DNA from 4 places in the Nocardia sp. NPDC051570 genome. Region 4 is predicted to be linked to each of the others. Evidence: riboswitches for the same ligand, from Rfam matches in the RefSeq annotation. Region 4 holds a riboswitch; each other region holds the start of a gene.

Region 1 (7,491 bases), on a different contig from region 4:
CCCGCCACCACCGCGCCGGTGGTGACGGTCCGGGCCGCATCGTAGGGTTCGAATACGCCGATGACCGACCAGCGCGGATCCGGTGCGTAACTGGGAATCTCGGTGAACGCCGCGAGCGTCGGCGCGGCCGGATCGTGCACCCGCAACGCGAATTGCCCGGTGCGGCGGATCACTTCGATACTGCGCGCACCCGCGCGGACCTCGAGGCCGGGCGCTCCCTCACCCGGTGTGAGTTCGGTTCGGCCATCGAGGATTTCGCCGTCCACCGCGAGCCCGTCGGCGAATTCGCTGGCGATGACGACATTCTCGCCCTCGACGCGCCAGCGCCCGGGCAGACCCTCGATAACCTCGTCCCGCTCCCCCAGCCAGTGCAATCCGGTCAGGCTCAGCCAGCCCAGCGGCTCGCGCGCCCAGGACTGCCGCTCGGCGCGCCAGCTCTGCCACTGCAGATCGAATTCGGTGGTGACTGCGGTCATGACGCACGGACTCCTGCACTGGTCTGATGGGGATGGCGCAGACCCAGATGTTCGCGCAGGGTCGTGCCGGTGTATTCGGTGCGGAAACTGCCGCGCTCCTGCAGTTCCGGCACGACCTTGGCGACGAATTCGTCCAGGCCGTGCGGGGTGATGTGCGGGACGAGCACGAATCCGTCGGCGGCATCGCTCTGCACATAGTGATCGATCTCGGCGGCCACCTCGGCGGGTGTGCCGACGAACTGCTGCCGCGCGGTCACCTCGATGATCAGCTCCCGAATGCTGAGCTTCTCGGCCTCGGCCCGGGCCCGCCAGGCGTCGGCGATCGCGCGCGGATCCTTGGCGTGGCGCACTCGGCCGCGGGTGATGTTCACGTTGTCGACCGGATCGATATCGGGCAGCGGGCCATCAGGATCGTAGGCGGAAAGGTCACGGCCCCAGACCTGTTCGAGGAAGGCCAGGGCGGTCCGGGGGCCGACCTGCTGCGACCTGATGTGCCGGGCCCGTTCCTGCGCATCGGCCGGGCTGTCGCCCAGCACGAAGGTCGCGGCGGGCAGGATCTTCAGATCGTCGCGGGCGCGACCGTATTTCGCCAGCCGCTCCTTCACATCGGTATAGAACTGCTGGCCGTCCTCGAGTTCGCCGTGCCTGCTGAAGACGGCATCGGCCTTGGCGGCGGCGAACTCCCGGCCCTCATCGGAATCGCCCGCCTGGATCTGCACCGGATAGCCCTGTGGACTGCGCGGCAGCACGAACGGCCCCTCGATATCGAACTGCTCACTGGTGTAGCGCACACTCGGCGCGGGCCGGGCGAAAATCCCACGCTCCCGGTCGATGACGAGCGCGTCTCCCGGCGGGCTGTCCCACAGCGCTCGCGTCGCGTCGACGACCTCCGCGGCGCGGCTGTACCGCTGAGCATGGTCGAGATAGCCGCCGCGCCGGAAGTTCTCGCCGGTGAAGGCGTCCGAGGAGGTGACCGCGTTCCAGGCCGCGCGGCCGCCGGACAGATGGTCCAGGGTCGCGAATTGCTTTGCCAGTTCGAAGGGTTCGTTGAAGGTCGTGTTGATCGTCCCGGCCAGGCCGAGCCGGGTGGTGACGCCCGCCAGCGCGTTCAGCACGGTGAAGGTGTCGGGGCGGCCCACCACATCGAGATCGAAGATCTGCCCGCGATGTTCGCGCAGGCGCAGCCCCTCGGCCAGGAAGAAGAAGTCGAACAGTCCGCGTTCGGCGGTGCGGGCCAGATGGACGAAGGAGTCGAAGTCGATCTGACTGCCGGAGTCCGGATCGCTCCACACCGTGGTGTTGTTGACGCCCGGGAAGTGGGCGGCCAGATGTATCTGCTTGCGTACCTTGTTATTCGGCATATCCGTCCTCAGGCGGTGAGCGCGTAGCGGTTGAGGGGGTGCGGCAGACCCAGCCGGTCGCGGAGGGTGGGCGTCAGGCGCGGCAGCTGGGCGAGGAAGGCGGGCAGGGCCAGCGGGCGCAGTACGACTCCGTCGGCGGCGATCCGGGCCAGCAGCGCGCGCAGGGTCGCCGGAGTTCCGATATGCCGCAACGCCTTCGGTGGTGTGGTCGTCCACGTCTCGAGCTGATCGAATTCGGCCGCGGCCGCCTCCTCGGTCGCGGCCAGATGCACATCGAGATCGATCAGCACCGAGACCGATCGCGGATCGCGACCGGCCGCCGCGACCGCCGCCCGTAGCTCGTCGCGAATCCCCGCCGCGGCGTCGAGATCCGGTGCGGCGACGCGGATCAGGTCGGCGCGCCGGACCGCGACGCGGGTGCTGTGCGCATCCTCGGCCCGGACCGCCACCGGCGGCTGACCCTGTGGCGGCCGCGGGGTGATCGAGGGCCCCTTCACCGAGAAGTTCTCGCCCACGAAGTCGATGTAGTGCAGCTTGTCGCGGTCGATGAAGCGGCCGGTCGTCAGGTCGCGGATCTCGGCATCGTCCTCCCAGCTGTCCCACAGCCGGGCCACCACCTCCACCGCCTCATCGGCCTCGTGCCACAGCCCGGCCGGATCCTGTTCGGCCTTGCGGCCGAACAGCGCGGCCTGACCCGAGGAGACGGTGACCTCCCAGCCCGCCCGGCCGTGGGTGGCGAAATCCAGGCTCGCGATCGCCTTGGAGACGTGGAACGGTTCGGTGTGGGTGACCGGCGCCTGCGGAATCAGCCCGATCCGATGGGTCGCCGCGGCCGCCCGCGCGGCGATGCCCACGGCCTCGAGCCGCCCGACCGCGCCCTGAACCTGCGGTGCGAACGAATCCGGCAGGAAGGCCAGATCCACCCCCGCGGCCTCGGCCGCGAGTACGGCGTCGAGCCAGTATCCGGCGGTGAACAGCTCCTCGGCGCGCGAATCCGCGCGCCGCCACGAGGCGGGATGTGTTCCGGTGCCGGACAATTCGACACCCAGCAGCGGTTGTGAATGGGTCATTCAGGCCGTCCTTTCGATGGCGATCGGCCGCCCGGCGCCCGGAATGGCCGACAGCAGTTCACGGGTGTACTCATGGCGCGGATGATGGAAAAGCTCAGCGATGCCGGCCGTCTCGACGATTCGCCCGGCGTTCATGACCGCCACCCGGTCTGCGACGCGCCGGACCACGGCCAGGTCGTGGGTGATGAACAGATAGCTCAGGGGCGGCCAGGGCATCGTCCTGCGCGATGTGATGCACCGTGCGGACCGCGGAGTAGTTGCGGGACAACGTCTCATCTCCCTCAGAGAACATGTGCGAGAAAGGATTTGGTGCGCGGATGGGACGGATCGTCGAGCACCTGACCCGGCGGGCCCTGTTCGACGATCCGCCCGGCGTCCATGAGCACCACGGTGTCGGCGACCTCGCGGGCGAAGCCGATCTCGTGGGTGACGATGACCAGCGTCGCGCCGTCGCGGGCCAGCGCCCGGATCACGTCGAGCACCTCGCCGACCAGCTCCGGATCCAGCGCGGAGGTCGGCTCGTCGAACAGCACCACCTGGGGGCGCAGCGCCAGCGCGCGGGCGATGGCCACCCGCTGCTGCTGGCCGCCGGACAGCCGTCGCGGATACTCCTGCGCCCTATCGGCCAGTCCGACCCGCTCGAGCAGATCGACCGCCTCCGCCTCGACCTCGGCGCGGGGACGGCGCTGCGCCGAAATCGGGGCCAGTGCAACGTTTTCCAGCACGGTCAGATGCGGGAACAGATTGAAGCTCTGGAATACGAAGCCGATGCGGGAGCGCTGGCGCAGGATCTCCCGTTCGCTGCGTTCGTGCAGTTTCGCGCCCTTGCGGCGATAGCCGACCAGTTCTCCGGCCACCCGCACGGTCCCCGCATCGACCTTCTCCAGGTGGTTGATCGTCCGCAGCAGCGTCGATTTGCCCGAACCCGAGGGGCCCAGGATCACCGTCACCTCGCCCGGGCGCACCGCGAGATCGATCCCGCGCAGCACCTCGTTGGCGCCGAACTGCTTGTGTACGCCCCGTAATTCGACCGTGTACGCGCTCATCGGCGTTCCCCCGTGATCTCGGCGAGCTTGCCGCGCACGCGCTGCCACGGTGTGCGCGGCAGCTCGCGATGGCCGCCCTTGGCGAAGTGGCGCTCGATGTAGTACTGCACGACGGTCAGCACGCTGGTGAGCACGATGTACCAGACCGTCGCCACCATCAGCAGCGGGACCACCCGGCCGTTGCGGCCGTAGATCACCTGGACCTGGTAGAACAGCTCGGCGATCGCCATCACCGAGACGATCGAGGTGCCCTTGAACAGGCTGATCACCTCGTTGGCCGCATTGGGCAGGATGCCGCGCATGGCCTGCGGCGCCACGATGGTGAAGAACTGCCGCCGCCACGGCAGGCCCAGCGATTTGGCCGCCTCCAGCTGGCCCGGATCCACGGAAATGATTCCGGCGCGGATGATCTCGGCCGAATACGCCGCCTGATGCAACGCCAGCCCGATGACCGCGGCGGTGAATCCACTGATCACCCCGTTCACATCGAAGCTGAAAAACGCGGGGCCGAACGGGATTCCGATCGACAGGCGCTTGTACAGATAGGCGATGTTGAACCAGAACAGCAGCTGCACGATCAGCGGAATCGAGCGGAACGCCCAGACATATGCCCAGGCGATCACCTGCAGCACAGGGACTTTCGATAATCGCGCCACGGCCAGCCAGATACCGAGCAGGAATCCGAACAGCGTCCCCCAGAAGGTGAGCTCCACGGTCAGCTTCAGCGCCGCGAGCACCGAATCGGCGGCGAAGTATCGGGCGAAGGTCGGCCAGTCCCAGCCGGGATTGGTCACCAGGCCGTGCGCGAACTGGGCCACCAGCACCAGCGCGACGACGGCGATCAGCCAGCGCCACGGGTGCCGGGTACGCGCCACCGGCAGGGTGTCCTCGGCCACCTCGACGGTGCCGGAGGGATCGATAGCGGCCACAGTGGTCATGGAATCGCGATCCTCCATCGGTCCTGGCGGTAGCACCCGCACCCGGCCCGCGGGGGGTTGCTGCGGTCTCGTCGAGCCAGATCTCTCAACCGCTCTGGATGGTGAATTCGAACGTATCGGACATCGGTGCGACTGTCTGCCGTCCCGATCAACGTGAATTCAATTGTTGGCAGCGGGTTTTCCCGTTTACCGACGGGGAATTCCGAGGGGGGAAACAGCACTGTGTACAACGATGTTCGCAATGGCTAGGGTGAACGTTCATGAAGGATCTGACCGACCGGATATGCCTCATCACGGGCGCGGCCAGCGGTATCGGCCGGGCCACCGCGCAGGCCGCCGCGCGCGCGGGTGCGCGCCTGGTGCTCACCGATATCGCCGCCGCGGGGCTGGCCGAAACGGTCGAGCTGATCCGCGCGGCCGGGGGTGAGGTGCTCGACGCGCAGACACTCGACGTCTCCGACTACGACGCGGTCACCGCGTGGGCCGAGCGGGTGCACGACGAGTACGGCAGCCTGGACGTGGTCATGAATATCGCGGGCCTCTCCGCCTGGGGCACCGTGGAGAACCTCGAACATCGGCATTGGCGCTCGATGGTCGAGGTGAATCTCATGGGGCCGATCCACATCATCGAGAACTTCGTCCCGCCGATGATCCGGGCCGGGCGTGGCGGACATCTGGTGAACGTCTCCTCGGCGGCCGGACTGCTCGCGCTGCCGTGGCACGCCGCCTACAGCGCCGCGAAGTTCGGGCTGCGCGGGGTCTCGGAGGTGCTGCGCTTCGAGCTGGAGCGGTACGGCATCGGGGTGAGCCTGGTCGTCCCGGGCGCGGTGCACACCCCGATGGTCAGGACGACAGAGATCGTGGGCGTCGATCCGGACGATCCGCGGGTGGCGAAGCTGCGCGGAGCCTTCGTCGGCCACGCGGCGACGCCGGAGCAGGTGGCCGATCGGATCCTCGCCGGTATCAGGCACAATCGCTATCTCGTGCACACCGCGACCGATATCCGAATCGGCTACTGGTTCGCCCGCAAGTTCGCCTGGCCCTACGAGATGGTGATGCGGTATGCGAACCGGCAGCTCAACAAGTTGCTCCCGGCCCAGGAGAATTCGCTGTCCCGGTGAGGTCGGCGCTGCGGCGGCGCAGGTGGTCGCGCTCGGCGGCGTTGCCGGTCCGCGCGAGGGCATCGGCGAATGCGCTTGCGGCCTCGGCGGTTCGGCCGAGCCTGATCAGCAGGTCGGCCCGGATCGCGTGGTAAAGGTGGTAATCCGCGAGCGGTAGTTCATCGACGAGCGCCAGCGCCGCGGCCGGGCCGTCGATCTCGGCGACGGCGACGGCCCGGTTGAGCGAGACGATCGGGCCGGGTGCGACCGCCGCGAGCTGGTCGTAGAGCCGCAGGATCTGATCCCAATCGGTATCGGCGGCGGTCGCGGCATCGGTATGTACGGCATTGATGGCGGCCTGGATCTGATAGGGGCCGGGGTGATTGCGGCACAGGCACTCTCGCACCAGCCGATGCCCCTCGGCAATGAGCTCGCGATCCCATCGGCCGCGATCCTGATCGGCCAGCGGCACCAGGGCGCCGTCGGCCGTGTGGCGGGCCGGGCGGCGGGCCTCGGTGAGCAGCATCAGGGCCAGCAGGCCGACGGCCTCCGGCTCATCCGGCATCAGTTCGACGAGCACGCGGCCCAGCCGGATCGCCTCGGCGCACAGGTCCCCACGCGTCAATTGCGTTCCGCTGGAGGCGGTATGGCCCTCGGTGAAGATGAGATAGACGACCGCCAGCACGGCCCCGAGCCGTTCGGGCAGATCGGCGTCCCGGGGTACGCGGTAGGGGATCCGGGCGGCGCGAATCTTGGCCTTGGCACGTGAGATGCGTTGCGCCATGGTTGATTCCGAGGTGAGGAAGGCGCGGGCGATCTCGAGGGTGGTCAGGCCGCCCAACAGGCGCAGGGTGAGGGCGATGCGATTGGGCATCGCGAGCGCGGGGTGGCAGCAGGTGAAGATAAGGCGCAGACGTTCGTCCCCGCCAAAAGCGGGCGGGGAACCTGGGGAGGGGTCCCCGGGCGGGGAACCTGAGGAAGGGTTCCCGTCCTCGGAGGCGAATGTGGAAAGGCTGAGCAGAGCGGCCTGGGCATACTTGTCCGCCCGGGCCGCCTCGCGCCGGAGACGGTCCACCGCGCGATTCCTCGCGGTCGTGATAATCCAGCCCGGCGGACTCGGCGGGATGCCCTCGGCGGGCCAGCGCTGCACGGCGGTGGTGAAGGCGTCCTGGACCGCGTCTTCGGCGATATCGATATCGCCGAAGACGCGGATCAGGCTGGCTACCGCCCGGCCGTAGTGCTCGGCGAACACCGCCGAAACATCCGGGCTCACAGGCGGATTCATTCAGTCACCCATGACCGGTCGGACCTCCACCGGGAGTCCGCGCAGAATCGCCGCCAATCGCCGCCCCCACGCCAGCGCCTCATCCAGATCGACCGCGCGGATGAGGCTGAATCCGGCGATGTACTCCTTACTCTCCACGTACGGGCCGTCGGTGATCAATATCTCCGAGCCCCGGGCCCGCACGACCGTCGCGGTATCAGGTGCGTGCAGCCCGG
Region 2 (7,491 bases), on a different contig from region 4:
GGTAGCTGGCTCGCACCGGTCTGATCCGGTGTTCCGGCCGACTCGTGGCGTGGTGGTCCGGGGTTGATCGTGGCGGACTGGGCATGCTGACACCATGAGTGATTCGCTGAAGGCGCGTGTGCGCGAGAAGATCCTGCGACAGCTGAACGAGGATGGCGCTCCCGATCCCGAGCAGCAGGACACTCGGCAGGTGTCGGTCGAGAACGATCTGGTGGCCCTCGACGCGGTGGCCGAGGACGATCCGCTGATCGAGGAGCTCGCCGAGCGCTATCTGACGCCGTAGTACCGGGAGCGATCCGCGTTCAGAACGAGCAGGGCGCCGCGCCCGCACCCGACTCCGGCGCGAGGCGTGGACGGGTCTCCGGGGCCGGATTCCACTGACCGTCGGTGCGGGTGTAATTCCACTGCGGGCCGCGCTCGACGAGGGTGGCGATGGCCTCGATCAGGCGGTCGACGTCGGCGGCGGAGCTGCCCAGGCCGATGCTCGCGCGCAGGGCGCCGTCGACGCCGAGGCGGGCCAGCAGGGGGTGGGCGCAGAAGCGGCCGTCGCGGACGCCGATGGCGTGTTCGGCGGACAGATAGGCCGCGACGCGACCCGGTTCGAATCCGTTCAGGGTGAACGCGACGATGCCGACGCTGTCGGCGCTGTCCGGCCAGATGCGCAGGAATCGAACTCCCGCAATGGCTTCCAGACCCGCGCGCAGGCGGTCGGCGAGGCGGCGCTCATGCTCGATCGCGGTCCGTTCGTCGAGCGCGCCCAGCGCGTCGCAGGCCGCGGCCAGGGCGGCCACGCCGAGCACATTCGGGGATCCGGCCTCGTGGCGCTGCGGTGCGCAGGCCCATTCGGTCTCGGTCGTGCCGACCTCCTTGACCGCGCCGCCGCCCGCGAGATAGGGCTGCGCGGCGTCGAGCCAGTCGCGGCGACCGACCAGTACTCCGGCGCCGAACGGCGCGTACAACTTGTGACCGGAGAAGGCCAGGTAGTCGATGTCGAGGGCCTGCAGATCGATGCGTCGGTGCGGGGCCAGCTGCGCGGCGTCGACGAGGATGCGCGCGCCGCACTGATGCGCGATGGTGGCCAGCCGCTCCAGGGGCAGCACCTCGCCGGTGACATTCGACGCACCCGTGATCGCAAGCAGCGCGGCCGGTTTGGCGCACAGCTCGGCGACCACGCGGCGGACGGTCTCCTCGACGGTGTCGGCCGCGGGCACCACGCGGCGGCCGTGCCGGGTCCAGGGCAGGAAGTTGGCGTGATGTTCGATATCGAGCACCACGGTGTCGCCGGGCACGCAGGAGGCCAGCAGATTCAGCGAGTCGGTGGTGTTGCGGGTGAAGACGACGACCTGATCGTCGGCGCAGTTCAGGAAGCGGGCCACCGAATCGCGGCTGGATTCGTAGCAGTCGGTGGAGATGCGCGAGGCGTAGCCCGCGCCGCGGTGGACGCTGGCGTAGAAGGGCAGCAGTTCGGTCAGCCGGTCGGTGACCTGGGCCAGGGCCGGGGCGCTGGCGGCGTAGTCGAAGTTGGCGTAGACGCGAGTTCCGCCCTGTACCAACGGAACTCGCAGATCACATCCGGAGACACGGGCGAGCGGGGCACAGGTCTGATCGAGAATGGCAGTCATCGGGCAATCCCTTCGGATGAGGGACTCCGGGGATATCGATGGTCGGAGTCCGCGCTTGCCGCGCCCGGTCGGGCAGCAGCCTGGTCGTCACCCGGAGCACCCCGCCGCGGAGGAGGGTTGCCGGCCAGCAAGCCGGGGCTTCACGCTGGCACTCATGACCTGACCCGAGATTGACAGATGGCGTGCGATCTTGTCAACCCCGGCGAAGAGCGTGCCGGGGTACTGATGGAGGAGGGAACCAGGGGCGTGCCGGGGTACTGATGGAGGAGGGAACCAGGGGCGTGCCGGGGTACTGATGGAGGAGGGAACCAGGGGCGGAAGCCTCGGGGTAATTCCGTTGCTCGCGGCGCTGATCTGGGATTTCATGTGGCGATGAGCGTGTCGCTGGTGCTGGGGTTCGTCGGGGTCTGTGTGGTGTTATCGCTGACGCCGGGGCCCGATTCGTTCTTGGTGTTGCGGTACTCGATCGTCGGGCGACGACCGGCGATCACCTCCGCGATCGGGTCGGCGGTCGGGGGTATCGCATGGGCCGTCGTGGTGGCCGCGGGGGTGGCGACCCTGCTGGAACAGTCGGCGACGGCGTATCGCGTGGTCAAGGTGATCGGCGGAATCTACCTGGTGTACTTGGGCATTCGGACGCTGATCGCACAGCGGCGCGCTCGGGCGGTCGAGGCGGAGCGGTCGGCGCCACGGTCGGTGTCCACGCGCTCGGCGTTCGGCGCGGGACTGCTGTGCACGCTGCTCAATCCGAAGGTGGGGTTGTTCTATCTCGCGGTGCTACCGCAGTTCCTGACCGAGGCGACCTTCGCGCATACGCTGGCGCTCGGTGCGATCGAATCATCGGTCGCCGCAACCGAAATGGTATTGCTGGCGGTGGCGGCGGCCAGGCTCGCCACGCTGTTGCGCCGACAGCGGGTGCGCGATCGGCTGGAACAGATCAGCGGGGGAATCCTTGCGGTACTGGGGATCGGGACGGTCGCGTCGGCGGGCTGAGTCAGTGCAATCCGGTCGGCCGGTGGTACGTGCCGTTGTAGTAGAGCAGCGGTGCGGCGATCGGATGGTCGTCGGTGTTGTCGTGCACCCGGGTGACCAGGCCGACGACCAGGGTGTGATCGCCGATCGGGATCAGCTGGCGCACCGTGGCCCGGACCCAGATCGGGGTGCCGTGTAGTACCGGCTCGCCCGTATCGAGGGTGGTCCACAGCGAGCGGTCGGTGAAGCGCTCGTCCGCGGTGCGCGAAAACCGTTGGGCCAGATGCTGTTGATGTTCGCCGAGGAAGTGCACGACCAGCGAGTCGGCCGCGAGCATGGCCTCGATGCTGGAGGAGGTGTGGGCGATATTGAACGAGATGAGCGGGGGCTCGAGCGATAGTGAGGCGAAGGAGGTGGCCGTGAAGCCGACCGGCCCGGTCGCCGAATTCACCGTGACGATGGTCACTCCGGCCGGGTAGTGCCGCATCGCCGCGCGGTACTGCGTCGCGGTGATGCCACTCAGATCGTCGGGCGCCCGTAGTCGATCGGTCACAGCCCTAACCTACGTCGCTCGGGCCTGCGATATTCCGATCGTGGGTCAATCCACATCGATGGCCAGCCCCGCGGTGATGCGGACCAGTTCGGTGAACGAGGTGCGGAAGACGGTATTCGGATGTCCGGCGGCGGCCCAGAGTTCGCGGTGGCCCGACAGTGCGTTGTCCACGTAGGTGGGCAGATTGGTGGGATGGCCGACCGGTGCGACACCGCCGATGGGCTGGCCGGTCACCTCGCGCGCCACCTCCGCCGAGGCCCGGGTGAGGGTGCCGTCGAGCCGCTGCCCGGTGCGTTCGATATCGACCTGATGGGCGCCGGAGACCAGCAGCAATACCGGATCGTCGTCGAGCAGGAACACCAGCGATTTGGTGATCGCACCCACCGCCACCCCGAGGGCCTGGGCGGCCTGTTCGGCGGTGTGGGTGGGCTCGGACTGGGTGACGATCACGCCGTGGTGTCCGCGCGCGATGAGCGTGTCCGAGACCCGGGATGTCACCGGGGGCAACGACCTGCGCATGGCACCAGCGTAGAGGCGAAATCGGGCTACTGTCGGGCGAATTCAGTATTCGGGGTAGCCCTCGGCGGGGCCGAGCAGCCGGTCGACGTGGTCGCGCATGATTCGGGACAGTTCCCCGACGGTTCGGGCCGAGAACTGTTCGTGCACAAGCGAATCGAATACCCGATCCAGATCGGCCGGGGACAGGGCCAGCAATTCCGCGTCGATGGCGGCCAGCAGCGCCTCGTGGCTGGGGTAGGGGCGGCCGTCGGCGATCTTCTCGGCCCAGGTCACCGCGCAGCAGCATTCGTAGAGCGCGTGTACCGCGCGGCCGCGGGTGAGGGCATTGAAACAATCCAAGCCCAGTCCCTGGTGCATCAACATGATCGTGGCCTCCCGGGACCGGTCGCGGTGGATTGGCTGACGAATACATGATCCGTCTCCGATTGACGCGAAAGCACTGCGACACTCCAGATTTAGCGCAGGATTTACAGGCCCTGCCGGAGTTCATGACGGTATCGCTACGCTGGGCGAATGACCGAATGGAAGGCTTTCACAGTCGAGGCCACCGACCACGTTGCCACGGTGACGCTGACCGGCCCGGGCAAGGGCAATGCCATGGGCCCGGATTTCTGGCGCGAGCTGCCGCTGATCTTCGGCGAGCTGGACGCCGATCCCGAGGTGCGGGCCGTCGTGCTGACCGGAGCGGGTAAGCATTTCTCCTACGGGCTGGATCTGCCGGCGATGAGCCCGGTGTTCGGTCCGCTGCTGGCCGAGAAGGCGCTGGCCGCACCGCGCACGGGCTTCCTGGACGAGATCCGGCGGATGCAGGCGGCGGTGACCGCGGTCGCCGACTGCCGCAAACCGGTGATCGCGGCGGTCTCCGGCTGGTGCATCGGCGGCGGGCTGGATCTGATCGCGGCCGCCGATATCCGATTGGCCAGTGCCGACGCCAAATTCAGCCTGCGCGAGGCGAAGGTGGCGATCGTGGCCGATATCGGATCGCTGCACCGGCTGCCGGGCATCATCGGCGTGGGCCACCTGCGCGAGCTCGCCTATACCGGCAAGGATATCGATGCCGCGCGGGCCGAGAAGATCGGTCTGGTCAACGATGTCTACGCCGATCAGCAGGCCGTGCTGGACGCGGCGCTCGCGCTCGCTCGCGAGGTCGTGGCCAATCCGCCGCTGGTCGTACAGGGCATCAAGGATGTGCTGGATCAGCCCAACGCGAGCCGGATCGCGGACGGGCTGCGGTATGTGTCGACGTGGAATGCGGCGTTCCTGCCGTCGGAGGATCTGACCGAGGCGATTCAGGCGGTATTCGAGAAGCGGTCGCCGGAGTTCAAGGGCCGGTAGCATCAATACGACCGTCCGGTATGTCCGAGATGCGACTATCGGTTAGCGTCGTCGGATCGGAATCGATGCTTTTCGGACAGGACAAATGCTGAAGTTTGCCATGCTCGGTGAGGTTCGTGCGTGGCGCGGCGAACATCGGCTGGAGCTGGGTCCGAAACAGCGACGGGCCGTGCTCGCCGCGTTGTTGCTGCGCCCCGGGCGCTCGGCGACGCTGCCGGATCTGATCGCCGACGTGTGGGGGAAGCGGCCGCCGCCGAGTGCGGTCGGGGCGGTCCGCAATCACGTCTTACATCTGCGTCGGGTGCTGGAACCCGAGCGGGAGAACGGGATGCCGCCCGCGGTGCTGGTCGGCTTCGGGGGCGGATATGCGCTGCGGGTGCCGCCCGGTTCGGTGGATGTCGAACTGGTGCAACGCTATGCGGCCGAGGCCGGGCAGGCGGTCGATCTCGCCTCGGCCCGGGATCGCCTGGATGCGGCGCTCGCGCTGTGGGAGGGCACGCCCCTGGCCGGACTGCCGGGGCCGCATGCCGAACGCGTGCGCGCCCAGCTGTGCGAGTTCCGCCTCGCCCTGACCGAACAGCGCCTCGTGGCCGATCTGCGGCTGGGGCGCCCCGGCGAGGTCATCGCCGAATTACGGCCTCTGATCGCCGAATATCCACTGCGGGAACAGATCCGGAAACTGCTCATGATCGCCCTCTACCGCGCCGGGCGGCAGGCCGAGGCGCTGGAGGTCTTCGCCGATACGCGCCGAATTCTGGTGGACCGCTTGGGAATCGAGCCGGGACCGCGATTGACGGAGCTGCAGCAGCGGATTCTCCGGGGAGAGGCGGTGGACGATGACTGCGCACATGATGTGGACGACAACGAGGTGGGCGATGCCCTGCCCGGCGGATCACTAGGTGCCGGGATCGTGGGTTCGGGGGATGTCGGGGCGCTGAAACCGGGCGACGGGGGAGGTGAAAGCGGCTCGGGGGAACCGGGATTGGAGGGGTGGGCCGCTGTGCTCGGGACGCGTGTTTCGGCGGGGTGGGGGCTGCCGCCCGCGCAACTGCCCGCCGATATCGCGGATTTCACCGGGCGGGGGGAGGTCGTGCGGCGACTGGTGGAGCGGTTGGGGGAGGCGGGGGCCGCGGTGCCGGTGTGTGCGATCACCGGGATGGGCGGGGTGGGGAAGAGCACGGTGGCGGTGCATGTGGCACATCGTGTGCGGCACCGGTTTCCGGACGGGCAGCTGCATGTGGATCTGCACGGATTCGAACGACCGGGCGGGACCTCGGCAGGGGATATCCTCGGGGATTTCCTGCGGGCGCTCGGGATGCCGGAGGGGGAGATCGCGCCGACGCCACAGCAACGGGCCGCGCAGTTCCGGGGCCGATTGGACGGTCGGCGGGTGCTGGTCGTGCTCGATAATGCCCGCGACGGTGACCAGGTGCTGCCGCTGATTCCAGCGACGCCCGGATCGGCGGTGTTGATCACCAGCCGGGCCGCGCTACCGCAGTTGCCGGGGGTGCTCGCGGTGCGGCTCGACGAGATGGACACCGAGGAGGCCGTGGCGCTGCTGACCCGCATCGTCGGGGCCCGGCGGGTCGCGGCCGAGCCGGCGGCCACCGCGGCGGTGGTGCAGGCATGCGGGCGATTACCGCTGGCGGTGCGGATCGTCGGATCGCGGCTGGCCTCGCGTCCGCGCTGGGATATCACGGCGATCGCCGAGCGGCTGGCCGACGAGCGCCAGCGGCTGGGGCTGCTGCGTACCGGCGAACTGACGGTGGAGGCGGTCTTCCGCCTCGGCTATGACCACCTGGAACCCGCGCAGGCCAAGGCATTTCGCATGCTGGCCGTGCCGGAGGCGGAGGATCTGCCGCTGGCAGGTGTCGCCGCCATGCTCGAATCCGGCGATGCCGAGGCCGAAGCGCTGTGTGAATCGCTGGTCGATCTCAGCCTGCTCGACGCCACCGCCATCGGCCGCTACCGCTATCACGATCTGCTCCGCCTGTTCGCCCGCGAGGTCGCGCCCGCCGACGACGCCGACGCCCTGGCGCGGCTGCTGGACTTCTATCTGGCCACGATGAAAAACGTGGTGGTCGTGTGCAATCCGGGCACTCGCCTGCCCGAGCATCTGAGACCCACTGTGGTCGCGGGCCTGTCGTTTCGCGACGGCATCGACGCGCAGTCCTGGCTCAATGCCGAACGCCTCAATCTGATCGCGTTGCTGCGCCAGGCCGCCAGGCTCGGCGGCGACGCGCTGGCGCTGTGCGCCGACTTGGCCTGGGCCATGGCCGAATTGATCGAATGCGGGCCGAATGCGCAGGAACATGTCCGCGCCCTGGAGGAACTGCTGCAGGCGGCCCTGCAGGTCGGTGATCGGGGGTTGGAGTGCCGGGTGCGCGCGGCGCTCGGGGCGGTGCTGACCTACGCACTGGCCCGGATGCGCACTGGCCGCGACCATCAGCGCATCGCGCTGTCGCTGGGCACCGACTCCGCGGACGCCGC
Region 3 (7,491 bases), on a different contig from region 4:
AGGTCGGCCCCGCCAGGGGCAAGGGTCCATCACGGTCGGCCCCGCCAGGGGCAAGGGTCCATCACGGTCGGCCCCGCCGAGAGGCAAGGGTCCATCGAGCGCTCAAACAGCCATGACGGCGGCGTGTTCGTCGCCCTCGAGCAGGTTCTCCGGCTTGTCGCGGATCATCAGTGCGACGATCACGATCGAGACGAGGAAGAAGGCCGCGCCGATGTAGAAGGCCACGTTGTAGCTGTGGATCGCGGCGCGGGCCACGACATGGTCGATGGTCGGATTGTTCTCCGCGTAGCGCTTGGCGACCTGGACCGAGATCGTGGTCAGCAGCGCCGTGCCGATCGCCCCGCCGACCTGCTGGGCGGCGTTGAGCAGGGCGCTGGCCACACCCGAATCCTCGGCCTCGACCTGATGCAGCGCGGTGGTCTGCATGGATACGAACGTCGCACCCATGCCCAGCGCGATCAGCGCGATCGCGGGCAGCACACTGGTGGCGAAGCTGTCGCCGTAGCTCAGCTGGGCCAGATAGAGCAGCCCGACGATGCCCAGCACCCCACCGGCAATCATCAGCGGGCGCGGCCCGATCCGGGGCAGCAGCGCGCTGGCCACGCCCGCGGAGATCACGATGCCGATCGGGAAGGGAAGGAACGCCACACCGGCCTTCAGCGAGCTGTAGCCGAGGGTGACCTGCAGGTAGTAGCTGAGGTTGATGAACATCGCGAACATCGCGATCGGGACCAGCAGCGCCACCAGATATGAGCCGCCCCGATTGATCTCACCCGGAATATGCAGCGGCAGAAGCGGATTCGGCGAACGCCGTTCGATCGCGACGAACGCCACCAGCAGCGCCACACCGGCGATCAACAGGCCCAGCGTGGTCGCGGCCAGCCAGCCGTCCTCCGCGGCGCGGCTGAAGCCGTACACCACCGAGATCAGTCCGAGGGTCACCGTCACCGCGCCGGGCACGTCGTAACCGCCGGTCCGCGGGACGGGCACATCCTTGATCACGAAGACCAGCGCGCCGATCAGAGCCAGCAGTGCGACGGGCGTGTTGACCAACAGGCACCAGCGCCAATCGGCGTATTCGGTGAGCGCGCCGCCGGCGATCAGGCCGATCGCCGCGCCGCCCGCGGACACACCCGCGAAAACGCCGAAGGCCCTTGCCCTTTCGCGCGCCTCGGTGAAGGTGATCGATACCAGCGACAGCGCCGCCGGCGCCAGCACGGCCGCGAACGCACCCTGCAGCGCGCGCCCGGCGAACAGTTCGGCCGCGTTCTGGGCGAGCCCGGCCAGCGCCGACGCCCCGGCGAAGCCGACCAGGCCCACCAGGAACATCCGGCGGCGGCCCAGATAGTCGGCGAGCCGGCCACCGAGCAGCAACAGGCCGCCGAAGATCAGCGTGTAGGCGGTGAGCATCCATTGCTTGTCGCCGTCGCTGATATGCAGATCACGCTGGGCGAACGGCAGCGAGATCGTGACGATGGTGGCGTCCAGCACCACCATGAGCTGGGCCAGGGCGAGTACGCCGAGGGCCCACCAGCGGGCCGGACCCTTCGGCCGGGTCGAGGTCTGAGAGGGAGCGAGTTCTGCGGTCCCAATGTCGGTCATGTGGGGACTCCTGAGTGGAAGTAAGCAGTTCCGTCGCATCATTGGAACGTGTCAGCAATCCTGGCACCTGAGGACAATTGGCGTCAAGAGAAAAATGTCGCAGACTGACATTTGGCGTCTCTCGTCACAATAAGAGCCGATGGCGATAGACTGGGACCATGCTCGAGTCACCAGCCCAGCCCGGCCTGCGGGAACGCAAGAAGCAGCAGACTCGACGCCGGATCATCGAAGTCGCGCTGCGGATGTGCGACGCGCACGGCTTCGACGCGACCACCGTCGAGCAGATCGCCGACGCCGCAGACGTCTCCCCGCGCACCGTCAACCGCTACTTCGAGTTGAAGGAGGACATCGTCCTCGCGCCCTTGGTGGATTTCGCCAAGCTCATCGGAGACGAGCTGCGCAAACAGCCAGTGACGGGCAATGAGCTGCAGGCCCTGTTCGACACGTACCTGGCCGTGACCAATGCCAGCATCGCCGGGCAGACACTGCCCTTCGAGTGGTTCCAGCACATGCAGCGGATCATGCGCACCAGCCCGACCGTGCGCGCGCGCAGCATGGACATCGCCGACACCAAGACCATCGAGATCCACTCCGCCCTGGCCGAGCGCATCGGCGCGGATCCGGATTCGATGACCGTCCGGCTGATCGCCGGGACCTGGAACGCGATCATGCGCACCGGGATCGAATGCGACGCCACGCTGCCGGACCGCGACCCCATGGACTCCGCACATGCGGCCATCTGCGCGGTCCGCGGCGCCTTCGACGAATTCGTGCAGCGCTGCGTGCTCCCGCTGACTCGGGGATGTTCGGCCTCGGGATCGGCCGAAAGCGGTGCTGCGCGGTAGCCGTTCGCGCCCCGTCTCGGCGATCGGTTACTATCGCGGGAAGGTCATGAGCGCCAGCGCCAAGCCCCGGCTCGCTGGCCGGCAACCCTCCTGTTGCGGTGGGGTGCTCCGGGTGATGACCGGGCTCCCGAGGGCCGGGAGCAAGCGCCACGATCAGGAGGTCCCCACCATGTGTTGTTGCTGTTCGCTTGTTGAAGTCCGATAACACCAGCAAGCCCAGTTCGGCGTCCCATTGGAGCAGGCCCATGAGTAACTCGACCGCGCCCCGAATCATGCACATCGAGGGCAAACACCCTGTCGCTACCATCGAAATCGTGTGTTCTTTTCGAACGGCGGCGGCCCGGTGACCGTGAGCATCGAGTCGAGCACCCCGCAGACGGCGGCCGCGCTGCTGCCCCCGCCCGACGGTCGCCTGGAGACGATCGCCATCGGCGACCTGCGCCTCGAGAACGGCGCGGTGATCCAGGACGTCGAACTCGCGGTGCAGCGCTGGGGTGAGCTGTCCCCGAATCTGGACAATGTGGTGCTGGTCGAGCACGCGCTCACCGGCGATTCGCATGTCGTCGGCGCGCCCGACGAACTGCATCCGCTGCCCGGCTGGTGGGACGGCAGCGTAGGTCCGGGCGCCCCGCTGGACACCCGCGAATGGTGCGTGATCGCTACCAATGTGCTGGGCGGCTGTAAGGGCAGCACCGGCCCCACCTCGCTCGCATCGGACGGACGACCCTGGGGCGCCCGGTTTCCCGAGATCTCCATTCGCGATCAGGTAGCCGCCGAGGTGGCGCTGTTCGACCTGCTGGGCATCGATCGCCTCGCGGCCGTGGTGGGTGGATCGATGGGCGGCATGCGCGTGCTGGAGTGGATGGTCGGCCATCCGCAGCGGGTCGGCGCCGCGCTCGTGCTGGCCGTCGGGGCGCGCGCCACCGCCGATCAGATCGGCACCCAGACCACCCAGATCGCCGCGATCAAGGCCGATCCGGATTGGCAGGACGGCGATTACCACGGCACCGGACGCGCGCCGACCACCGGAATGGGGCTCGCGCGCCGCATCGCGCATCTGACCTACCGCACCGAATTCGAACTCGACCACCGCTTCGAGAATGCGGCGCAGGACGACGAGGATCCGCGCGACGGCGGCCGCTATGCGGTGCAGAGTTATCTGGAGTACCAGGCGCAGAAGCTGATTCATCGCTTCGATCCGGCCACCTACGTCCTGCTGACCGAGGCGATGAACCGGCACGACATCGGTCGCGGGCGGGGCGGGATCGAGGCCGCGCTGGCCGCCACCGCGGTGCCGTGCATCGTCGGCGGCGTCGACTCCGATCGGCTCTACCCGCTTCGCACGCAACAGGAACTGGCGAATCTGCTGCCCGGCTGCAAGGAGCTGGAGGTGGTCCGCTCGCGCGACGGGCACGACGGATTCCTCACCGAAACCGAGGCCGTAGGCAAGCTGCTCGCCGAGACGATGGAGCTCGCCCGCAAGGCGCGGGACTGAGCGTCAGGTCACCCCAAGGCTGTTGATCGTCGCCGCGACCACGATGATGCTGCCGCCGAGGACCGTATAGGCGCCGACGTCGAATGGCTTACTGCGCACGGCCAACACGCCGACCCGCAGCGTCGGCAGGCATAACCGCAGCGCGGCCGCCAGCAGCGTCGCACCGCCGATCACGAATGCCCCGCGCCGCCAACGGTCCTGGGCCAGAAGCACCGCGGCCACCACCAGAACGGCCACCACCAGGAGTATGGGCAGATTCGTCCGGAGGAACCGTCCGACCGGACCGTGCTGATGGGCATGGGACGCGGGTGCTTCGGTCACGCCGACATTCTCGCATCATCGCGGAGGGGATATGTGATCGGTGACAAGTGGGGGCCTGCGCGGAATTCGGAATTCGCCGAATGGTGCCGGGGTCACCCCGATGCACGGGCAGGGGGGCTGCGCCTCGGGGTGCCCCGGCGCCCCGTGTGATACGCGGGAGAAAGGCGTACCGCGCGTGGCGTGGTCTCTCGCATCCAACCGATCCGACAAGTTGTAATCTACAAGTAGAATATAACCAGAGTTACTAACTAGCAAACATATGGGAATGTGTGTCGCATCGAACGCATAGCGAAACATCGTTTCTGTTCAACTTGATAACTTTGCCCCTATTCGATATCCCGCTCCCATTCTCCGGTCGCGAGTCGATGGCCACTCGAATCGAGCAGGCCGTCGCGGCATCCAGCGCCTGAGTCCTGGTCATAGCCGACGCACGCCGACCAGGACCTGGCGCGTGCTTGTTGGAATCGCAAAAGATGCCCGCGATCGACGAAACCACACGAGCCGGGGGTGTGTCGCTGCATGCCGGTCGAATTGCGATGTTGAAAGCTTGGGGCATGAACCTGACCGCCAGCGCATGCCCTCGCAACTCCCGCTCCACTCGATTGGCGAGCAACAGTGTGGTAACCGGGTTGCTCGTCGGAGTTCTGACCTCGTTCGGCGTCTGTGCCGCGACCGCCGAACCGGCCGCCACGCAGGACTCGGTATTCACCGGTGCGATGGCCCCGGATGGTTCCCGGATCGACGGTATCGAGCGGATCGACGATCAGAACGTCCGGCTGCAGGTGTACTCGGCGGCCATGGACAAGGCATTTCCCGTGGAGATCCAGCGGCCCGCGGACACCTCGCAGCCGCGGCCCAGCCTGTATCTGCTCAGCGGCCTCGACGCCGGTGAAAGCGTCGCCTCGTGGCAGGCGCAGACCGATGTCCGTCCGTTCATGTCCGACAAGAATGTGAATCTCATCCTGCCGATCGGTGGAAAGGCGAGCTACTACACGGACTGGGTGAACGACGATCCCGCCCTCGGCCGCAACAAGTGGCGGACGTATCTGACCGAGGAGCTGCCTCCGCTGATGGATGCCGCGCTCGGCACCAACGGGGTCAACGCCCTCGCGGGAATCTCCACCTCCGGCACTTCCGTTCTGGCGCTGCCCATTGCGAAGCCCGGCCTGTACCGGGCGGCCGCCTCCTACAGCGGCTGCGCCCAGACCAGTGACCCGCTGGGCGCCTACTTCGTGCGGACCGCGGTCGCCGCCGGCGGTGGCGATCCGACCAACATGTGGGGGCCGCCGAATTCGCCCGAATGGCAGGCCAACGATCCCTACCTGCATGCCGAGGATCTGCGCGGAGTCGAGCTGTACCTCTCCTCCGGCACCGGCCGCCCCGGCAAATACGACACGATCGACGGCCGCAAGGAACAGCTCGGCGGCGGCCGGACCCAAATCGACGGCAAGACGGACCAACTCGGCCCCATCGGCCTGGTGAACCAGGTTATCGTCGGCGGCGCCATCGAAAACGCCACCAGCTTCTGCACCCGCCATATGGAGGAGAAGCTCGCCTCCCTCGATATCCCCGCCACCATCCACTACAGCCCTGGCACCCACTCCTGGGGCTACTGGCAGGACGAGTTCAAAGGCTCCTGGCCCACTCTCGCCCACGGCCTGGGGCTGTCGGAGGAGTAACCGATCCGGACGTGTCACGGCGTCGAACGGTCAAGGGTCATGCGCAGGTTCGACACCACGACGCCCGTCGACCGGGCGAACACACAGGAGACGAGCTCGGCTCGCACTGCCCTGCTCCGTCTCGGTGTGTTCGCCACCGGGGCCGCGTTGTTCCGTCCCGCTCACCGGTATCGCCCACGCTGAGGACATGGTGCGCGACGGCTTATCGCCGACCCCCGTGCGGCAGATCGCACGGGCAGGCAAGGAATACTGACAGCCGTGCTTCATCTGGTGTTCTTCGAGCCTCGTATTCCGCCCAACACCGGTAATGCCATTCGGTTGGCGGCTGGGACCGGGTGCCAGCTGCACTTGATCGAGCCGTTGGGGTTCGACCTGTCGGAGCCGAAGTTGCGGCGGGCGGGGTTGGATTACCACGATCTGGCGTCGGTGACCGTGCATGAGAACCTTTCGGCTGCTTGGGAAGCCATTCAGCCCGAGCGAGTATTCGCGTTCACGACGCGGGCGACCACGCGCAATACCGATATCGCCTATCGCAAGGGCGATGTGCTGCTGTTCGGACCGGAGCCCACCGGACTGCCGGACGAGGTGTTCGCCGATCCGCACATCACCGATCAGCTGCGGATTCCCATGTTGCCGGGGCGGCGGTCGATGAATCTGTCCAATGCGGCGGCGGTGTCGGTGTACGAGGCGTGGCGGCAGTTGGGTTTCCCGGGGGCGGTCTGAGCGCCGACATCGCATGCCATGCGTCGATTGCGAAGGATGTGCTGTTAGCGTCGCGCTGTGACATGGACGACCGATGAGGATGGTGAAGACACCCGTCCCGGCTGGGATCACAAGCTGTGGGCGATCCCGCTCATCATCGCAATGGGTTTGCTGAGCCTGCTGGCACTGTCGTATCTGGGCAGCGTTCTGCATCCACAGCGGAACCTGCACGACTATCCACTGACGCTGGTGAACAACGATCGGGGCGAATACGGCGGCGAGGTGGCCGAGCGGGTGCGCGGCGCGCTGCCGCACGATCAGGTCCGGCTGCAGGTCACCGATGCCGCGGAGGCGGACCGGCTGATGTCGCTCGGCAGCGTCTACGGATCCATCGTGATCCCCGAGGATTTCAGCGCCCGCCTGACCGCACTCGCCGAACCCGGGCCCGGCCCCGCCGCACCGCCGGGGATCGAGTTGCAGACCAACCCGCGCGCGGGCGCGACCGCCGTCACGCTGACCACACAACTGCTCACCCCGGTGCTCGACGGCATCAATCGACAGCTCGGCACCGCGGCGACCGAGCGGGCGCGAACGGGTGGCGTGCCATTGTCGGACGCGGCACTGGTCACGCTCGCCGAACCCGTGCGAATCGAGGCCACCCAGCACGCGCCGCTGCCCGAGGGCACCGCCAACGGCATCTCCGCCTTCTACTACACGCTGCTGGTGGTATTCGCCGGATTCACCAGCAGCACACTGATCAATGTCGGCGTCGACACCGTGCTCGCCAACGATCAGACCCTGTCTCGTTGGCGCGCACTGCTGTTCAAGTGGGCGCTCATCGCGGTGG
Region 4 (7,491 bases):
GCGCAGCCGGGCGTAGCGCTCCTTGAATTCCGGCCACTCGCCCTGGAATCCGGTCGCGATCTCGTTCAGCGCCTCGCCGGTGCCCACCCCGAGCATGATCCGCCCGGGATAGAGCAATCCCATGGTCGCGAAGGCCTGCGCGATGACGGCCGGGTTGTAGCGGAAGGTGGGGGTCAGCACCGAGGTCCCCAATTGGATCCGCCGGGTGCGCTCGCCGACCGCGGTCATCCAGGCCAGGGAGAACGGGGCGTGCCCGCCCTTATGCCGCCAGGGCTGGAAATGATCGCTGACCGTAGCGCTGTCGAGCCCGTGTTCCTCGACGCTGACCGCGAGCTCCACGAGCTCCCGAGGTCCGAATTGTTCCGCAGACGCCTTGTACCCGAGCTTGAGATCACTCACTGCGCCACTCCTGTTCGCCGTCGCTACGATCCGCCTTCTCGACCATAGGCCGATGTGGGAATCGTCGCATGTACCCCGGGAGTCCCCATCGGACAGGTCGATAGCCCACAATTGGCTCTGTGACCGCAGACGGAGAGCCCATCCTGTCCTACCTCACCGATATGGACGGGGTGCTCGTTCACGAGGACCATCTGGTGCCGGGTGCGGACAAGTTCCTGGCCGAACTCCAGTCCAACGACATCCCGTTCCTGGTGCTCACCAACAACTCGATCCGCACCCCGCGCGATCTGCAGGCTCGGCTGCACCACACCGGCCTGGATATCCCGCCGGAGTCGATCTGGACCTCGGCGCTGGCGACGGCGACCTTCCTCAACGAGCAGAAGCCGGGTGGGACGGCGTATGTGGTCGGCGAGTCCGGACTCACCACCGCATTGCACGAGATCGGGTACGTGCTCACCGACAGCGATCCGGACTATGTGGTGCTCGGCGAGACCCGCACCTACTCCTTCGAGGCGATCACCACCGCGATCCGGCTGGTCGACCGCGGCGCGAACTTCATCGCGACCAATCCGGATGCGACCGGGCCCTCGCGCGAAGGTCTGCTTCCCGCAACGGGTTCGGTGGCGGCGCTGATCACCCGGGCCACCGGGAAGGACCCGTATTACGTGGGCAAGCCGAATCCGCTGATGATGCGTTCGGCACTGCGCCGTATCGGTGCGCATTCACAGTCGACGGTGATGATCGGCGATCGCATGGATACCGATGTCATCTCCGGACTCGAGGCCGGGCTGCGGACGATTCTGGTCACCTCGGGCATTTCCACCCGTGCGTCGGTGGAGAACTATCCCTATCGGCCCACGCTCGTACTGGATTCGGTGGCGGATCTGGTAGGGCGGACCAGTAATCCATTCTCGGTCTGACGGCGGGCCCGACCTCAGGGCTTTTCGGCCATGGCGTCGAGGGCGGCCGACAGTTTCGTCAGGCCCGCCACGATCTCGGTCAGCGCGTCGATGCCGAGTTCGGAAATCAGACGATCCGCCATTCGCGCATGCTGAGGACCGATGCGACGTACGGCCGCGCGGCCGGATTCGGTGATGGCGACGAGTTTGGCGCGGTGATGGGCCGGATTCGGTCGATATTCGGCCAAACCCTTGTCCACCACCAGATCCGCGATCCGCTGCACGCTCTGGCGGGTGATGCCCATCTCGCGGGCGATTCCGGCGACCGGCAGTGGCTCGCGCGCCACCGCGCCGAGCACCTGCCACCAGGCCACCGTGATACCGGCCGGACGGGCCAATTCCTCTCCGACAGCGAGGAATTGGCCGTTGAGTTTGAACGAGGTGATCGCCGCGGTGCTGAACAGCTCCTGCTCCGCGCGGGTCACTGCGCCGCGGTCCGCTGCTGCTCGTAGGCGGCGAGTGTGTAGAAGCCCTGGGGATCGTTCTCGCCGTAGAGCGCGGACCAGGCGTCGAGAATCCGCGGCTCGTACACGCCCAGTCGCGCAAGGACGGCGCGAGCGAATTCGACCGGCCGGATTCCGGTCGCGGTGATCAGATCGCCGTCGGTCACCGCGGGCTCCGGGACGAAATGCGCGCCGCCCGAATAACCGCTCATCCCAAGATATCCCGCGTCGTTACTGGTGTGCCGGCGCTCGTCCAGCAGTCCCGCGAGCGCCAGACCGAAGGTGGCGCCGCAGATGGCCGCCACCGGCACGCCCGCCGCGAGGAATTCACGCGCCTTCCCGGCGAACACCGCCATGTGCTCCTCGGCCCACGTATCGGCGCCCGGCAGGATCAGCATCGCGCTGTCCGCGGGCGACAACTCGTCGAGCGTCAGATCCGGCAGCACCCGCATGCCCCCGGCCGAAGTGACCGGCGCGGCGCTCGGACCCACTGTCCGCACCCGCCAGCTCCCCGGCTCGCGCTGCCACAGCGGCCGGTTGATATTCGCCGTGGCGTATCCGACCTCCCAATCGGAGAAGGTGTCGTAGACCGCCATATGTACCGTTTTCAGCATGACAGTATGCTGTCATTTTGACAGCATACTGTCAATGCTTCGAGGGCACTCGGTACACGATTTCGACTGATCCGCCGGGCAGCGGACGCGAGCTCTCGAATTCCAGATCGGTGGCGGGATCGAACGAATCGGTCAGGCGCATACCGCTTCCGACCAGATACGGCAGGATTACGAGCTCGAGCCTGTCGAGAACGCCCAGGGCGCGATAGGTCTCGATGGTGCGGGGTCCGCCGATCAGATGAACATCGCCGCCGCGATCGGCCGCGCGGATCCGCTCCAGCAACCGCACGGGATCGTCGTCGACGGTCACATGTTCCGGCGTTCCCTCGGGCCGCCGCGAGCCGAGCACGAAGACCCGCAGATCCGGCCAGGGCCAGCGGTCGGCGGCGAGTGCGGGTTCGAAGGTGGTGCGGCCCATCAGCGCGGCCTCGCAGGTGCGCAGGAATTCCGCGACGCCGTGACTGCCCGGACCGTGCGTCGGATCGATGATCTGCGGCGGCCAGCCGTCCGGAGTCGTCACATAGCCGTCGGCTGTCATACACAGGCGAGCCAGGATACGCACGGGGACATCCCTTCTGTCGAGTCACAGAAGTAGACGTTGCCTCCCGCGGAAACTCATCGGCGGGAGGCGCGCGATCAGACCAGCGCTTGATCGAGGTCGTTCAGCAGATCCTCGACGTCTTCCAGACCGATCGAGATCCGGACCACGCCATCGGTGATCCCCACGGCCGCACGGCCTTCCGGGCCCATGGCCCGGTGCGTGGTGGTCGCGGGGTGGGTGATCAGGGTCTTGGCATCGCCGAGATTGTTGGAGATGTCGATGATGCGCAGGCGGTTGAGGACCTCGAAGGCGCGCTTCTTGGCCGCACCATCTCCCTCGAGCCCGGCCGCCAGCTCGAAGGTGACGACCGTCCCGCCGCCCGACATCTGCTCCCGGGCCAGCGCGTACTGCGGATGCGACTGCAGGAACGGGTATTTGACCCACGCGACGGCCGGATGCTGCTCGAGGAATTCGGCGACCTTGTGCGCGGCCTGCACCGAATGACGGACCCGCAGCGGCATGGTCTCCAGGCCCTTGAGCAACGTCCACGCATTGAACGGGCTCAAGGCCGGACCGGTATGGCGCATCAGTGTTTTCACCGGACCGTCGATGTAGTCCTGCGCGCCCAGGATCGCCCCGCCGAGCACCCGGCCCTGGCCATCGATGTGCTTGGTGCCCGAATACACCACGACATCCGCGCCGAGATCCAGACTGCGCTGCAGCAGCGGGGTGGCGAAGACGTTGTCCAGCACCACCTTCGCGCCCGCGGCGTGCGCGAGCTCGGACACCCGGCGCACATCCACCAGCGTCTGCATCGGATTGGACGGGGTCTCGAAGAACACCGCCTTGGTGGGCTGCGACAGCGCCCGCTCCCACTGGTCGAGATCCTCGCCGTCGACGAAGACGGTCTCCACGCCCCAGCGCGGCAGGATCTCGTTGCACACCACGAAGCAGGAGCCGAACAGGCTGCGCGCGGCCACGAGTCGATCACCGTTGCCGAGAAGCGCTCCGAGAGCGACGAATACGGCCGCCATACCGCTGGCGGTCGCGAAACAGGCCTCGGCGCCCTCGATCAGGCGCATCCGCTCCTCGAACATCGCGACCGTCGGATTGCCGTAGCGCGAATAGACGAAATGCTCGATCTCGCCGGTGAACGCGGCCTCGGCCGCCTCGGCGCTCTCGTAGACGAAGCCGGAGGACAGATACAGCGCCTCGGCCGTCTCCTCGAAACCCGAGCGCCGCAGGCCGCCGCGCACGCCGATCGTCGCCGGGCCGACGCCCTCGGGCAGTGGTTTGTCGAATGCGCCGCCGGTGATCACGACTGCCGCCACGGCAGTCCGAGGGCGCGCCAGCCGGCGCCGCCACGATGTCCGTCGGCGTCGAGCGGACCCTCGAAGCCCTCGAGCACGTTGTAGGAGGGTTCGTATCCGGCGGCGGTCGCGGTCTTCGCGGCGCCGATCGAGCGCTGGCCGGAGCGGCACAGGAAGATCACCGGGGCATCACTGTCGGCGGCGCGGTCGGCGAGGACCTGCCTCAGCTGGTCGGTGAACTGCGGATTCGGCGATCCGCTGCTGTCGACCCATTCGATCAGCGCGGTGGGCCGGTCGATTCCGGCGGTATCCGGCACGCCGACGAAGCGCCATTCGGCCTCGGTGCGCACATCGATCAGGACCGCATTCGAATTGTCGCGCAACAGTTCCCAGGCCTGCTGGGGAGTGATATCGCCCGCGTAGCTCATGACCGTCCCTCACAGCAGCTGCGGTATTTCTCGTTCATTCGATGAACCTCCTCGCGAATCCGCACTTGCCGCGCCGGTATCGGCGCGTGGCCAGGTCGTCACCCGGAGCACCCCACCGCGGAGGAGGGTTGCCGACCAGCGAGCCGGGGCTTGACGCTGGTACTCATGACCTGAAAGTGAGAGTGCCTGGTCACCGGGCTTTATGTCAAACCCCGGCGAAGAACACGCCGGGGTCCTAGGGGAAACAAGCACGCCGGGGTCCTAGGGGAAACAAGCACGCCAGGGTCCTAGGGGAAACAAGCACGCCAGGGTCCTAGGGAAACAGGCACGCCGGGGTCCTGAGGAGAACAAGCACGCCGGGGCCCTACGGGGAGCAAACAAGCCATTGGTCGTTCGGCCTGCTCAGATTCCAGGTGGCGGTCTGCTCGCGGCCGTCGATCCTGCTGGTCACCGTGGCCCGGGCGCGGGCGCCCTCGACGGTGGTGTCGCGGACGTTGGCGATCTCGACCTGTTTGCCGAGGGCGTCGGGACCCAGCGGGGACTTGGCGGCGTCGAAGCCGGGGCAGACGGTGGTCGCGCGGCGCTTGGCATCCGAATCCGCTTGGGCCGTAGCGAAATTGCGGATGGCGACGGCCACACGATCGGAATCTGTGACATTGTTCTCAGCCGGGCGCAGCACGCCGAGCAGCACCACGCCGCCGATCAACAGCAACGCCACCACAGCGGCCGCGATGAACGGCACCGCGGACCGCGGGGCCTCGCGCTGGTCGATCTCAGTGGGTTCGTCGGCATCGGTCATGCAGACATCATCGCTGGTCATTGATAGTGGTCCGAATCACACTCGGTATTCCCGGCCGAGTCCGGGAATACCGGCCATAGCCGCCACCGATAGAATCGCTGGAACCCGGCTTCGGCCGGTGGGATCGGCTCCCGGGCGCAGCAACGACGCAGCATCACGGGATGACGACAACCGGGTGCAGACCCCGGTCCCGACGTCAACTTAGCCTAAGCTAAGAACGACGGCTAAGACATGACGACAGATTCTCGACCAGAGGTGCGCGTAAGAATGACCGAACACAGTGCAGCGACCCGCCCACTGCGCATCGCGATCGTGGGCGCCGGACCGGCCGGAATCTATGCCGCGGACGCGTTGATGAAGTCCGAGGCGCAGGTGAGCATCGACCTGTTCGAGCGGATGCCCGCCCCGTTCGGTCTGATCCGCTACGGCGTCGCGCCGGATCATCCGCGCATCAAGGGCATCATCACCGCGCTGCACAAGGTGCTCGACAAGCCGCAGGTGCGCCTGCTGGGCAATATCGACTACGGCTCCGACATCACGCTGGTGGAACTGCGCCGCTTCTACGATGCGGTGATCTTCTCCACCGGCGCCAATGCCGATCGCGCGCTGAGCATTCCGGGCATCGACCGGGACGGCTCCTACGGCGCCGCGGACTTCGTGTCCTGGTACGACGGACATCCCGACGTGCCACGCGACTGGCCCCTGGAAGCGGAGAAGGTCGCCGTGCTCGGCGTCGGCAACGTCGCCCTCGACGTGGCGCGGGTACTGGCCAAGACCGGTGACGAGCTGCTGCCGACGGAGATCCCGCCGAACGTGTACGAGGGCCTGCGCGCCAACAAGGCGCTCGAGGTGCACATCTTCGGCCGCCGCGGCCCGGCGCAGGCCAAGTTCACCCCGCTGGAGCTGCGCGAGCTGGACCATTCGCCGAATATCGAGGTCATCGTCGATCCGCAGGATATCGATTACGACGAGGGCTCGGAGGCCGCGCGCCGGCATTCCAAGCAGGTCGACATGGTCTGCAATACGTTGGAGCAGTGGGCGATTCGCGATGTGGGCGACCGGCCGCACAAGCTGTTCCTGCACTTCTTCGAATCCCCCGCCGAGGTGCTGGGCGGCGAGGACGGCTCGGTCGTGGGCCTGCGCACCGAGCGCACCCAGCTCGACGGCACCGGCAACTGCAAGCCGATCGGCACGTTCACCGACTGGGATGTGCAGGCGATCTACCGCGCGGTGGGCTATCTGTCGCAGAACATCCCGCAGCTGCCCTTCGACGAGCAGGCCGGGACCGTGCCCAACGAGGCCGGTCGCGTCCTGGCCGACGACGGCGCCGACGGTACGGGCCGCTATCTGCCCGCGACCTATGTCACCGGCTGGATCAAGCGTGGCCCGGTCGGCCTGATCGGCCACACCAAGGGCGACGCCAACGAGACCATCGCCTGCCTGCTCGACGACGCCCCGACCTTCGCCCCGGCCGAACAGCCCGATCCCGAGGCGGTGACGAAGTGGCTGGAGGACAAGGGGATTCCGTTCACCACCTGGGCCGGCTGGTACCGCCTCGACGCCCACGAGCGCTCCCTCGGCGAGCCGCAGGGCCGCGAGCGGGTCAAGGTCGTCGAGCGCGAAGACATGCTGCGCGCGAGCGAACCGAACAAGGTGTGACCGCGCGGCCGTTCTGAGGCATGCTGAATCACGTGTTCGATGCCCATGTCCACCTCATCGATCCGCGCTTCCCGCTGATCGAGAACGAGGGCTACCTACCCGAGTCGTATACCGTCGCCGACTATCGAAAGCGCATGTCGCGCTTCGATGTCGACGGCGGGGCCGTGGTCAGCGGGTCGTTCCAGGGCACGGATTCCAGCTTCATGATCGCGGCGCTGGCCGAGCTCGGGCCCGGCTGGGTCGGGGTGATCGATCTGCATCCCGACGCCACCGACGAGCAGATCGTGGCGCTGGACCGCGCGGGCGTGCGGGCGCTGCGCTTCAATCTCAAGCGGGCCG

Evidence for each region. Region 4 has a riboswitch for S-adenosylmethionine ahead of ACIA76_RS28195 (rhodanese-like domain-containing protein). Riboswitches for the same ligand answer to the same signal wherever they lie in the genome.
Region 1: another riboswitch for S-adenosylmethionine. It lies ahead of ACIA76_RS29495 (amino acid ABC transporter permease); the one in region 4 lies ahead of ACIA76_RS28195 (rhodanese-like domain-containing protein).
Region 2: another riboswitch for S-adenosylmethionine. It lies ahead of ACIA76_RS22865 (aminotransferase class V-fold PLP-dependent enzyme); the one in region 4 lies ahead of ACIA76_RS28195 (rhodanese-like domain-containing protein).
Region 3: another riboswitch for S-adenosylmethionine. It lies ahead of ACIA76_RS09030 (homoserine O-acetyltransferase); the one in region 4 lies ahead of ACIA76_RS28195 (rhodanese-like domain-containing protein).

Annotation. Positions count from the first base shown of each region.
Region 1 is NZ_JBITDI010000013.1:68,507-75,997, reverse strand. Features, by position in the region: gene ACIA76_RS29520 (DUF1684 domain-containing protein) at 1-476, opposite strand, end outside; gene ACIA76_RS29515 (NtaA/DmoA family FMN-dependent monooxygenase) at 473-1,837, opposite strand; gene ACIA76_RS29510 (LLM class flavin-dependent oxidoreductase) at 1,846-2,907, opposite strand; partial or broken gene ACIA76_RS29505 (ABC transporter ATP-binding protein) at 2,908-3,108, opposite strand; gene ACIA76_RS29500 (amino acid ABC transporter ATP-binding protein) at 3,189-3,953, opposite strand; gene ACIA76_RS29495 (amino acid ABC transporter permease) at 3,950-4,891, opposite strand; SAM riboswitch class I at 4,903-4,996, opposite strand; gene ACIA76_RS29490 (SDR family oxidoreductase) at 5,152-6,012, shown strand; gene ACIA76_RS29485 (RNA polymerase sigma factor) at 5,969-7,276, opposite strand; gene ACIA76_RS29480 (YciI family protein) at 7,277-7,491, opposite strand, start outside.
Region 2 is NZ_JBITDI010000009.1:6,663-14,153, forward strand. Features, by position in the region: gene ACIA76_RS22855 (DUF2752 domain-containing protein) at 1-24, shown strand, start outside; gene ACIA76_RS22860 (hypothetical protein) at 95-283, shown strand; gene ACIA76_RS22865 (aminotransferase class V-fold PLP-dependent enzyme) at 303-1,622, opposite strand; SAM riboswitch class IV at 1,669-1,782, opposite strand; gene ACIA76_RS22870 (LysE family translocator) at 1,995-2,615, shown strand; gene ACIA76_RS22875 (flavin reductase family protein) at 2,617-3,081, opposite strand; gene ACIA76_RS22880 (YbaK/EbsC family protein) at 3,193-3,666, opposite strand; gene ACIA76_RS22885 (2-oxo-4-hydroxy-4-carboxy-5-ureidoimidazoline decarboxylase) at 3,709-4,023, opposite strand; gene ACIA76_RS22890 (crotonase/enoyl-CoA hydratase family protein) at 4,180-5,001, shown strand; gene ACIA76_RS22895 (AfsR/SARP family transcriptional regulator) at 5,087-7,491, shown strand, end outside.
Region 3 is NZ_JBITDI010000003.1:462,957-470,447, reverse strand. Features, by position in the region: gene ACIA76_RS09040 (MFS transporter) at 103-1,602, opposite strand; gene ACIA76_RS09035 (TetR/AcrR family transcriptional regulator) at 1,761-2,447, shown strand; SAM riboswitch class IV at 2,490-2,600, shown strand; gene ACIA76_RS09030 (homoserine O-acetyltransferase) at 2,791-3,942, shown strand; gene ACIA76_RS09025 (DUF3017 domain-containing protein) at 3,946-4,263, opposite strand; gene ACIA76_RS09020 (alpha/beta hydrolase) at 4,908-5,942, shown strand; gene ACIA76_RS09015 (tRNA (cytidine(34)-2'-O)-methyltransferase) at 6,201-6,665, shown strand; gene ACIA76_RS09010 (YhgE/Pip domain-containing protein) at 6,723-7,491, shown strand, end outside.
Region 4 is NZ_JBITDI010000012.1:78,060-85,550, forward strand. Features, by position in the region: gene fgd (glucose-6-phosphate dehydrogenase (coenzyme-F420)) at 1-399, opposite strand, end outside; gene ACIA76_RS28170 (HAD-IIA family hydrolase) at 561-1,319, shown strand; gene ACIA76_RS28175 (MarR family winged helix-turn-helix transcriptional regulator) at 1,334-1,783, opposite strand; gene ACIA76_RS28180 (type 1 glutamine amidotransferase family protein) at 1,780-2,415, opposite strand; gene ACIA76_RS28185 (dihydrofolate reductase family protein) at 2,447-2,977, opposite strand; gene ACIA76_RS28190 (O-succinylhomoserine sulfhydrylase) at 3,052-4,275, opposite strand; gene ACIA76_RS28195 (rhodanese-like domain-containing protein) at 4,272-4,694, opposite strand; SAM riboswitch class IV at 4,751-4,865, opposite strand; gene ACIA76_RS28200 (hypothetical protein) at 5,059-5,493, opposite strand; gene ACIA76_RS28205 (FAD-dependent oxidoreductase) at 5,761-7,152, shown strand; gene ACIA76_RS28210 (amidohydrolase family protein) at 7,185-7,491, shown strand, end outside.